Regions from separate parts of the Kribbella sp. NPDC000426 genome, predicted to be linked through region 2. Evidence: riboswitches for the same ligand, from Rfam matches in the RefSeq annotation. Region 2 holds a riboswitch; the other holds the start of a gene.

Region 1 (4,874 bases), on a different contig from region 2:
CTTGAGTCCATAGCGCCACGCTGACCGGTAAAGCTCGTCCAGCGCGCGCCCGGACGGCTGGGCCATGTAGAGGTTCAGCGACTGCGCCTGGTCGATCCACTTCTGCCGGCGCGACGCCGCCTTCACCAGCCACATCGGGTCGATCTCGAACGCCGTCGCGTACAGCTCACGCAGGTCGGCCGGGACACGCTCGATGCCGGTAAGTACGCCGTCGTGGTACTTCAGGTCCGACACCATCACCTGGTCCCACAGCCCGCGTGCCTTCAGGTCGGCGACCAGGTACGGGTTGGCGACCGTGAACTCACCGGACATGTTCGACTTCACGAACAGGTTGCTGTACGTCGGCTCGATCGACTGGCTCACGCCGCAGATGTTCGAGATCGTCGCGGTCGGCGCGATCGCCATGACGTTCGAGTTCCGCATGCCGTCGCGCAGCACCTTCGCACGCAGCGCGTCCCAGTCCAGCCGCTCACTCTCGTCGACGACCACGTCACCGCCGCGGGCCGACGTCAGCAGCTCGAGCGAGTCGATCGGCAGGACCCCCTTGCTCCACAGCGATCCGTCGTACGTCGAGTACCGCCCGCGCTCGGCGGCGAGGTCGCTCGACGCCTCGATTGCGTGATAGCTGATCTGCTCCATCGAGCTGTCCGCGAACTCGACCGCGGCGTCCGACGAGTACGGGATCCGCAGCGCGAACAGTGCGTCCGCGAACCCCATCAGCCCGAGGCCGACCGGACGGTGACGCTGATTGGCGCGCTCCGACTCCGGGGTCGTGTAGAAGTTCACGTCGATCACGTTGTCGAGCATCCGGACCGCGGTCTTCACCGTGTCCCTGAGCAGGTCGGCATCCAGACCGTCTTCGGTCAGGTGCGCGACGAGGTTGACCGAGCCCAGGTTGCAGACCGCGGTCTCGTTGACCGTGGTGTTGAGGGTGATCTCGGTGCACAGGTTCGACGAGTGCACGACGCCGTCGTGCTGCTGCGGCGAACGCAGGTTGCAGGCGTCCTTGAACGTGATCCACGGGTGCCCGGTCTCGAACAACACCGTCAGCATCCGCCGCCACAGGTCGACCGCCTTGACCCGCTTGAACACCCGGATCTCACCACGATCCGCCGCCGCCTCGTACGAGACATACGCCTCCGCGAACGCCGCGCCGTACAGGTCGTGCAGGTCAGTCACCTCGTTGGGCGAGAACAACGTCCACTCACCCCCGGCCTCGACCCGCTGCAGGAACAGATCCGGCACCCAGTTCGCCGTGTTCATGTCATGCGTCCGCCGCCGCTCGTCCCCGGTGTTCTTCCGAAGCTCGAGAAACTCCTCGACATCGATATGCCAGCTCTCCAGATACGCACAGACCGCCCCTTTGCGACGGCCACCCTGATTCACAGCTACTGCCGTGTCGTTCGCGACCTTCAGGAAGGGGACGACGCCCTGGGATTCGCCGTTGGTGCCTCGGATCTTGGCGCCGATGCCGCGGACGGGGGTCCAATCGTTGCCGAGGCCGCCGGAGTACTTGGCGAGGAGGGCGTTGTTGCGGATGCCGGTGAAGATGCCGGCCAGGTCGTCCTCGACCGTGGTCAGGAAGCAGGACGAGAGCTGCGGGCGGGTCGTGCCGGAATTGAACAGCGTCGGCGTCGACGACATGAAGCGGAACGAGCTGAGCAACTCGTAGAACTGGATCGCCCGCGCCTCGCGGTCGTCCTCGCGCAGCGCCATCCCCATCGCGACCCGCAGGAAGAAGGCCTGCGGCAGCTCGTAGCGAATCTTGTCGAGGTGCAGAAGATACCGGTCGTACAGCGTCTGCAGGCTGAGGAACGTGAAGTCCAGATCGGCCTCGGGTCTGATGGCCGCGGCGAGCCGCTCGAGGTCGAAGGTGCCGAGCTCGGGGTCGAGCTGGCCGGCCTCGATCCCGGTCCGGATGTACTGCGGGAAGTACGTCGCGTAGGCGGGCGCCATCTCGGCCTGGCTGGCCTGCCGCGGCTCGCCATGGACCCGCCCCAGCGCCTCACGCCGGATCTGGTCCAGCAGCAGCCGGGACGCGGTGAAGCTGTACTGCGGCTCGGTCTCGACGAAGCCGCGTGCGGCCATCACCAGCGCGAGCTCGACCTCGTGCTGGGCGATGCCGTCGTAGCAGGCGCCGAGGGTTTCGTTGAGGATCAGCTCGGGATCGACCGCGTCGAGCCCGGCCGCCGCCTCCGCGACGATCACCCGCAGCCGGTCGACGTCGAGCGGGGACCGGCTGCCGTCGGCCGCGCGGACGGTCAGCGCCGGCTTCTCGGTGACGCCGGCAGCGTCGGCAGGCGTGCGCGCCTTGGTCCGCTCCTCGCGGTACAGCACGTACGCGCGGGCGACCTGGTGCTCGCCGGCGCGCATCAGCGCCAGCTCGACCTGGTCCTGGATGTCCTCGACCTGCACGCTGCGGCGAGAATCACCGCGGCTGGTCAGGGCTCCGACGACCCGGCCGGTCAGGTCGGTGACCAGGTCGCGGACGCGGTGGGTGGCGCCGGCGTCGGCGCCCTCGACGGCAAGGAAGGCCTTCGTCACGGCGACGGAGATCTTGGTGGCGTCGAACGGCGTGCTGCTGCCGTCGCGACGGATGACGGTGAGCTCGATCGGCTGGTCGACCGCGATCCCTGAGGACGGAGACGCGGCCGCAGCCGTTGAGGAAGCCGTTGAGGAAGCAAAAGTCACAGGTGTGCTCTCCACAAGAGTTCGGAAGCCCGCGGCGAGGCGGACAGGCGCACGACGGGACCGGCAGCACCGGCCCGGAACATGGCCAGGGTCTCTGCCGTCACGCCCTGCGACCCACCCGCGAGGTCTCGGACCGCATGCACCGGCGGTGCACGCGCCGGTGGCAGGTATCCGGACTCGCGGACGCCTCTCGACAGCACGTCCGCTCACCGTTGCGGGGCAGCTCCGGATTCGCACCGGATTCCCCTGTTGCCTCGAAGTAGCCCACATCTTGTGGTGCCGACCACTCCGAACCACCAGCAGTAGTGATGCTAGGCGGAGAGATCTAGATCTTGTGGTAGCGCCACGCCGCGTGTCGCACATGTTGTGGTCCCCGATCTCACGCCGCCACCGCGTAGAGGTCCTGGAGCGTCATGATCTCCGAGCCGTGGTGGATCAGCTCGCGATTCAGCCGCAGGACGACGTGACCGAACGGCTCGCCGGCATCCAGCTCGTTGGCCTGGCTGAGGCCGACGGTCATCACCTCGTCCTCGTCGAGTTCGGCGATCGCGTCGCGCCAGGCCTCGACCCAGTACGTCAGCCAGGCGACCGCGTCTCGTGCATTGCCGTGCAGGTTGATGTCGGCCCGGCCTTGCTGGCTCGCGCCGAACGTCCACTCCCAGCGCTCGAAGAAGGTCTCGGTGAGGTGGGCGATCAGCCAGGCGATCGTGCGGGGACCGCGATGGTCCGGCTCGTCCGGCCACTGTGCCACCCATTCGCCGGATCCGAGGGATCGGAAATGACCGGCGTAATGACGCCGAACGACGGTCAGCGCCTCGCTGCTCGGCCGCCAGAAGTACTGCTCGTCGGTCAGCTGTGCGAGTCGCCCGGACAGCACCATCCAGCTGAAGCCGAGCTGGCCGCGCACCATGGCCATCGCCGATGGCTTGTGCAGGATGTCCCAGTCGAACGCCTCCGACATCACTTCTCCCCTGTACGATCGAACATGTGTTCGAATTCTTGCTCGCCGGGGAGACGAAAGTCAATTCACCGGTGTGTCGGTTCTGGCCTCGAGGGAACGGGTCTGCTAGGTGGCTCGATCCGGGTGTCGGCGGCCGGGCTGGCGAAGCGGCGTTCGAGCAGCGTGAAGGCGTCGATCAGCTCGGGCGCCTCGTAGACGCGGTTGCGCCGGCCGTCGGTCACCTCACGCAGGATCCGCGCCTCGACCAGCCGGGCGAGCCCCTGGTTGGCGGCCTGCTGCGAGCGGTCGATGAGTTGCGCCGCGGCGGCGAGCGTCAGGACGGGCGCGGCGGGCAGAGCCTCGATCAGCAGCTCGGTCGCGGAGCCGGCCCGGACGGGCGCCGCACGTTCCCGCCAGGCGGCCTTGAGATCGACGGCGGTCTGCTCGAAACGCGCCGCCTCGGCGGTCGCGAGCGTGCAGGCCGTCGCAAACATCCGCAGCCACGGATTCGCGGCGGCGCGCGCCTTCGGGGTCGTCGCGCGGCCGACGTACCGGAAGGCGGTCAGGGCGTCGACGTACTCCGTTGCGTGCGTGGCGAGCGAGAGCGAGACGGGCGGCACCGTCCGTGTGACCAGGCCTTCGGCGCGCAGGATCAGGTGGATCAGCGCGCGCCCGGTCCGGCCGTTGCCGTCGGCAAACGGGTGGATGGTCTCGAACTGGGCGTGCGCGATCGCGGCCTTCGCCAGCACGGGCAGCCGCGACTCGCGGACGAACGTGACCAGGTCGTCGAGCAGGTCCGGGATCAGCTGCGCCGGCGGCGGGACGTAGTACGCCTCGGCGGGGGAGCGCCCGCCGATCCAGTTCTGCAGGTAGCGGATCTCGCCGCCGTACTCCGAGTGCGGCGACTGCGCCATCAGCCGGCGATGCGCCTCGAGCAGATGCTCGACCTCGAGCTTGTCACCGGCCTGCACGGACTCGGTCACCCACGTCATCGCATCGACCGCGCCAAGCACTTCCTCGGCCGTCACGTCGCGCGTCCGCTCCCGCAGTACGTCGGCCTTCAGCAGGCGCCGCGCTCCGACGACGAGCCCTTCGATGTGCGACGACCCGACGGCCTCGGCCCGCAGCAGCAGCCGAGCAAGCGCCTCGCTGTTCGTCAGCACGGCCGCGGTCGCGTCGAGCCGCGCCAGATCGCCCGCGGCATCCTCGAGCACCGCGAGCACGTCGTCGCTCAGATCGAACT
Region 2 (4,874 bases):
GGACTTCGCCTTCCAGAGTGCGTCGACCGAGTCGTGCAACCACTGCGCGCTCCGCCGGGACGCGCGGATCGGCCGGCCCGCGAGCTCGACGAAGATCGGCTGGGTGTGCACGCTGCGCAGGATCCGCAGCGCGACCCAGGACGAACGCTCCAGCGGTACCTCGAACTCGACCGCCTGCTCGTTGCCGTCGGCAACCAGCTCCTGCGACGCGACCGGGACGCCGTTGACCAGCACCTCGACCAGCACGTTGCGGGTCCGGCCGATCCGCGCCCGTTCCAGATGCCAGCCGACCGGAGCGCTGTACGCCGGTTGCCCTGCAGCCGGCAGCGCGGGCGGCTCCTCGGGCAGCCACGCCGCGACCGTCGCACTGACCCGGACCGGTCCCGCGGCGTCCGCCGTCTGCTCGCGGCTCGTGTCGCCGTCGATCGCGAAGTCGTAGACGTGACTGCGACCGTCGCCGAAGTACGACGCCCTGTCCTTCAGTCCGCCGAGCCAGGATTCCAGCGCCTGCGGGCCGTGCGGCGGCTCCGGCAGCTGGACGTACGTACGCCCGACGCCCGGGCCGTCGTCGTAGATGCAGGGGTAGTCGGTCTCGCCGAGCATCAGCGTGCGGTAGCCGACGTTCAGCAGGTGGTACCAGATGTTGAGCTCGGAGGCGGGATCGAACTCGGCGCCGCACTGGAAGTCGGCCGCGCCGAGCGGTACGTCGACGATGATCTCGTTCGAGCCGATCGACTGGAAGCCCGGGATCACGTAGTTCGGCAGTTCACTCGTGTCGACCGACAGGCCGAGACCGCAGTGCGCATACCCGACCATCGCGTTCTGCGCGTGACCCCAACGCATCACCGGCAGGTTGTACGACGGCCAGTCCTCGATGATCTTCGTCCCGGGATAGTCCTGGTCGGTCAGCCCGAGCAGGATCACGTGACCGGAGTGGCTGGACGGGAAGCCCGACACCTCGAGGTCGTACCGCAGCAGGCTCTGGCCGTCGTGGTCGGTGTCCTGCGGCTCCCAGTTCATCCCCTGCGCCTGCTGCATCGCCGGCCACTCGAGCTCGGCCCGCGGGCTGATCGACGAGCCGCTGAAGAACTGCTTCTGGTGGTAGTAACACGGTCCCCAGGTGAGCACGCTGCCCATCCACAGGCCTTCGCCGCGGACGTGCCGGATCATCGTCTCCGGGTTCACTCCCTCCGACGGCACGCTGTAGTGCGAGCAGCCGCCGGCGTGGATGTGCGGATCGCCGGAGTAGTACCCGTGACGGGCCGGATCGGCCCAGCGGTCGAGCTCGATCGTGACCGCGTCGTCCTCGGCCGTGAGCTCGACGTCGACGCGGACCTCGCGGTACTCCGGACCGCGTCGGGCGGAGATCTCGTACTGGCCGGCCGGCAGCGTGATGACCTCGCCGGTCGCGCGGTAGACGTGTTCGTGGAAGAACATGTCGGGCGCGAGCCGCATCCCCTTCGACGGGTACGAGCGCCGCTGGGAGTCGCGGACGGTCAGCGCCGCGACGCAACTGCTGCCGTCCGGCTCGCGGATGTCGAACCGGATGTCGCGCGCCGGCAGGCAGTCGAACTCGTACGACGCCTCGTACGGAAGGTTCTGCGATCCCATCCGCCGCCAGGCCTTCGCGAACGGCGGCCGGGTGTAGCTGTGCTCGGCCTCCTCGACTGCCAGGACGAACCCCAGCTTGCCGTTCTGGCTGCCGCCGTCACGGCTGTACAGGCTGATCACCTTGTACTCGACGTCGATACCGGACACGTCCGTCGGACCGGCCAGCTTCACCTCGAGCCAGCTGTTCTTGATCCTCGGCACGATCGTCAGCGTGTCCGGCATGGCGATCCGCGCGGCGTGGCTGTGGTAGTCGGTCGTGCCGAGCACATGGTTCGACTGCGCGGCGAGGTCGCCGACCAGCCGATGCGGGTTCTCGATCCGGACCAGGAAGCTACGCCAGCCGTGCTGGACGAGGCGCGGCTGCGCGGCGGCCGGCGTACTGATCGGGAGTCCTTGCTCGTCGATCGAAACGTCGACGAGGACATAGGGACGGAGCAGGTCTTCGACCGCGGCCGGGGACCGGGAATCGTCGGCCAGCTTGGCCAACTGACTGGCGAGGTCGTCCGGCAGCGGTTCGCCGATATCGCGGAGTTTCTCGACAGCTCGGGTCGCAGAAGCGTGCAACGGCTGGAACACGGGGCCTCCTCGGGGTGCACCGGCCTCCGAGCGTAACGGTCCGACCACGTGTGGCCGGAATCATTTTTCTCCGGATTGACGTGCCCGGGCGGCGTCCGTAGTCTCGCAGCGTAGTGACGGCGCAAGGAAGCCGATGAGACTTCGGCACGGTCGCGCCACTGTGAGCCGGTCGCCCTCGGGCGGACGGTGAGTCAGATACTTCGTCGTCACGACGCTCCATTGGATGAGGGACGCACGATCCCCTAGAAGGAGGCTCTTCTCGTGAGCAATCTGTCTGCTCCCACCTCGGTTTCCACGCCGGTCGTCGTACCGGTCTCGCGGGCTGTGATGTGGCTGGTCGGGACCGCGATCGTCGCGTTCGCGCTCTACTACTTCATCGGTGTCGACCAGGGCGCGTACTCGATCTTCGGCAAGGACATGCACATCCACGAGTTCGTGCACGACGCGCGCCACTTCCTCGGCTTCCCTTGTCACTGACGGCACTGAGTTCCTGACATGGAAAGGAAACTCATCCTGCGCGGCGCCCTCGCCGGCGCAGCGGCCGGGCTGCTCGCGTTCGTCTTCGCGCGGATCTTCGCCGAGCCCCAGATCCAGGCCGCCATCGACTACGAGAGCGGCCGCGACGCCGCCCAGCACGAGCTGGACCACGCGGCCGGGCTGCCGGTCGAGCACGCGGGTCACGAGATCTTCAGCCGGACCCTGCAGGCCAACCTCGGCGTCGGCGCCGGCATCGTGCTGTTCGGTGTCGCGATGGGCGCGCTGTTCGCGGTCGCCTACGCGATCTGCCTCGGCCGGGTCGGCAAGCTGCGCCCGCGCAACCTCGCGATGCTGGTCGCTCTCGGCGGGTTCCTCGGGGTCTACTTCGTGCCGTTCCTCAAGTACCCGGCCAACCCGCCGGCGATCGGGCACGAGGACACGATCCACGACCGCGGCAACCTGTATCTGGCGATGGTGGCCTGCTCGATCGTGCTGCTGATCGGCGCGGTCCTGCTCGGCAAGCGTCTCCAGCCGCGCTTCGGCAACTGGAACGCGACCCTGCTCGCGATCGCGGCGTACGTCGCGATCATCGGCGTACTGATGGCTGTGCTGCCGTCGGTGGGACACCTGGCGGCGAACGTCGAGGAGTACGGACGGCACGCCACCGAGACGCCGCTGCCGCTGACCGACGAGAAGGGCAACATCGTCTTCCCGGGCTTCGACGCGGACAGGCTGTACGCGTTCCGCCTCTACTCGGTCGGCGCCCAGGTCCTGCTGTGGGGTGCGATCGGCCTGATCTTCGGTCCGCTTGCGGAGCGCCTGCTCCAGCCGCGCAAGGCACATACGCAGCAGCCGGAGCCGGTCCGCAACGTATGACCCTCGACCAGGTCGTTGCCCTCGGCCCGTTCTTCGCACACGAGCAACACCCCTCGGGTACGGCGCCGGCCGCACCGTGGCGGAGCATGTCGGAGCTGCTCGACGACCCCGCCGTACTCGAGGACCGGGTGATGACCACCCGCGCCTATCTCGCGGCCGCGGGCGGTCAGGAACCCGAAGCCGTCGAGGTGCGCGTCGCGGCGTCGATCACCCACCTCGGCCTGGTCGCGCGGCTCGTCTCACCCGCCCTCGCGACTGCAGTCCTGGACGCCGGCGTCCCGCCGCTCGCCCTCGAAGCCGTCTACTGGCAACCGGTCCTGGGCGGAGCCTTTCCTTTGTCGTTGGCCCCGCCAAGCAAGTCACGCGACCTCACCACCGAGATCTTCGAAGGCCCCGTCCCTGCGCTGAACCAGGCCACCGAACGGTTCTCTGTCTCGGACCACATCCTCCGGGGCAACGTTGCCTCCGCGATCAATGGCGCACGCGTCGCGCTCACCAATGCAGCACCGCAGTTGGCAGGCCGTGCCGCCGAGACGGCCGCCGGCCTTCTGGCGCACCCGACTCTCCGCGAGGCTCACACCATCACGGACGGCACCTTCCGCCGCCGCAGCTGTTGCCTCATCTACCGCGCCGCGCCCGACCACGCGGGCGCGCTCTGCGGCGACTGTGCTCTAGCCGGCGATCGCTGAAGGCGGCCACAACGCCCTCAGCGCGTCCGGGACGTCGGCGATCGCGTCAGGTCCGAGCAGCGCGAGTTGCTGGATACAGCCCACCAGAACGGCGATCGTCACCGACGCCAGTGACTGCGCCGACGGCCCGGCCGGCAACGTGTTCGTCCGCTGGTAGTGAGCGACGACCTCGGCCAGCTCGGACCGGAGCCCGGTGAGCAACTCCTCGAACTCTGCCCCGATCCGGGGATCGCGCAGCGCCTCGGTCCAGGCCTGTACGCCGATACCGGCGAGCCCGTTCTCCCGATGCTTGGCCTGGATCGTCTCGACCGCCGCGGCGAGCGCGGCGCCGAAGGACCCGTCGGCGCGTTCCACCGTGACGGCGCGCATCATCGCGCCGATCTGCCGGATGTTGTCCTCGACGATCGCGACCACCACCTCGTCCTTGCCGGCGAAGTAGCGGTAGACCGCGCCGGAGGACAGGCCGGCCTCCGCGAACAGGTCGTGCATCGACGTCGCGTGGAACCCGTTCCGCGCGAAGGCGCGGCGGGCGGCGTCGAGGATGTACTCCCGCCTGGCGTCGCGATACCTCTCCGAAGTCCTCGGCATGAGCAGAGTATAGTCGAAAGAGAACGATCATTGTCGTTTAGTGAGAGCATCTAACAG

The links. Region 2 has a riboswitch for cobalamin ahead of ABT313_RS41015 (CbtB domain-containing protein). Riboswitches for the same ligand answer to the same signal wherever they lie in the genome.
Region 1: linked by a shared signal. The riboswitch ahead of ABT313_RS29750 (ribonucleoside-diphosphate reductase subunit alpha) and the one ahead of ABT313_RS41015 (CbtB domain-containing protein) in region 2 are both predicted to bind cobalamin.

What each region holds. Positions count from the first base shown of each region.
Region 1 covers NZ_JBEPDK010000006.1:218,902-223,775, reverse strand. Annotated here, with positions in the region: gene ABT313_RS29750 (ribonucleoside-diphosphate reductase subunit alpha) at 1-2,691, opposite strand, end outside; cobalamin riboswitch at 2,837-3,004, opposite strand; gene ABT313_RS29745 (DinB family protein) at 3,071-3,652, opposite strand; gene ABT313_RS29740 (Fic family protein) at 3,718-4,874, opposite strand, start outside.
Region 2 covers NZ_JBEPDK010000011.1:7,288-12,161, forward strand. Annotated here, with positions in the region: gene ABT313_RS41010 (CehA/McbA family metallohydrolase) at 1-2,187, opposite strand, end outside; cobalamin riboswitch at 2,288-2,409, shown strand; gene ABT313_RS41015 (CbtB domain-containing protein) at 2,449-2,664, shown strand; gene ABT313_RS41020 (CbtA family protein) at 2,683-3,540, shown strand; gene ABT313_RS41025 ((2Fe-2S)-binding protein) at 3,537-4,229, shown strand; gene ABT313_RS41030 (TetR/AcrR family transcriptional regulator) at 4,212-4,817, opposite strand.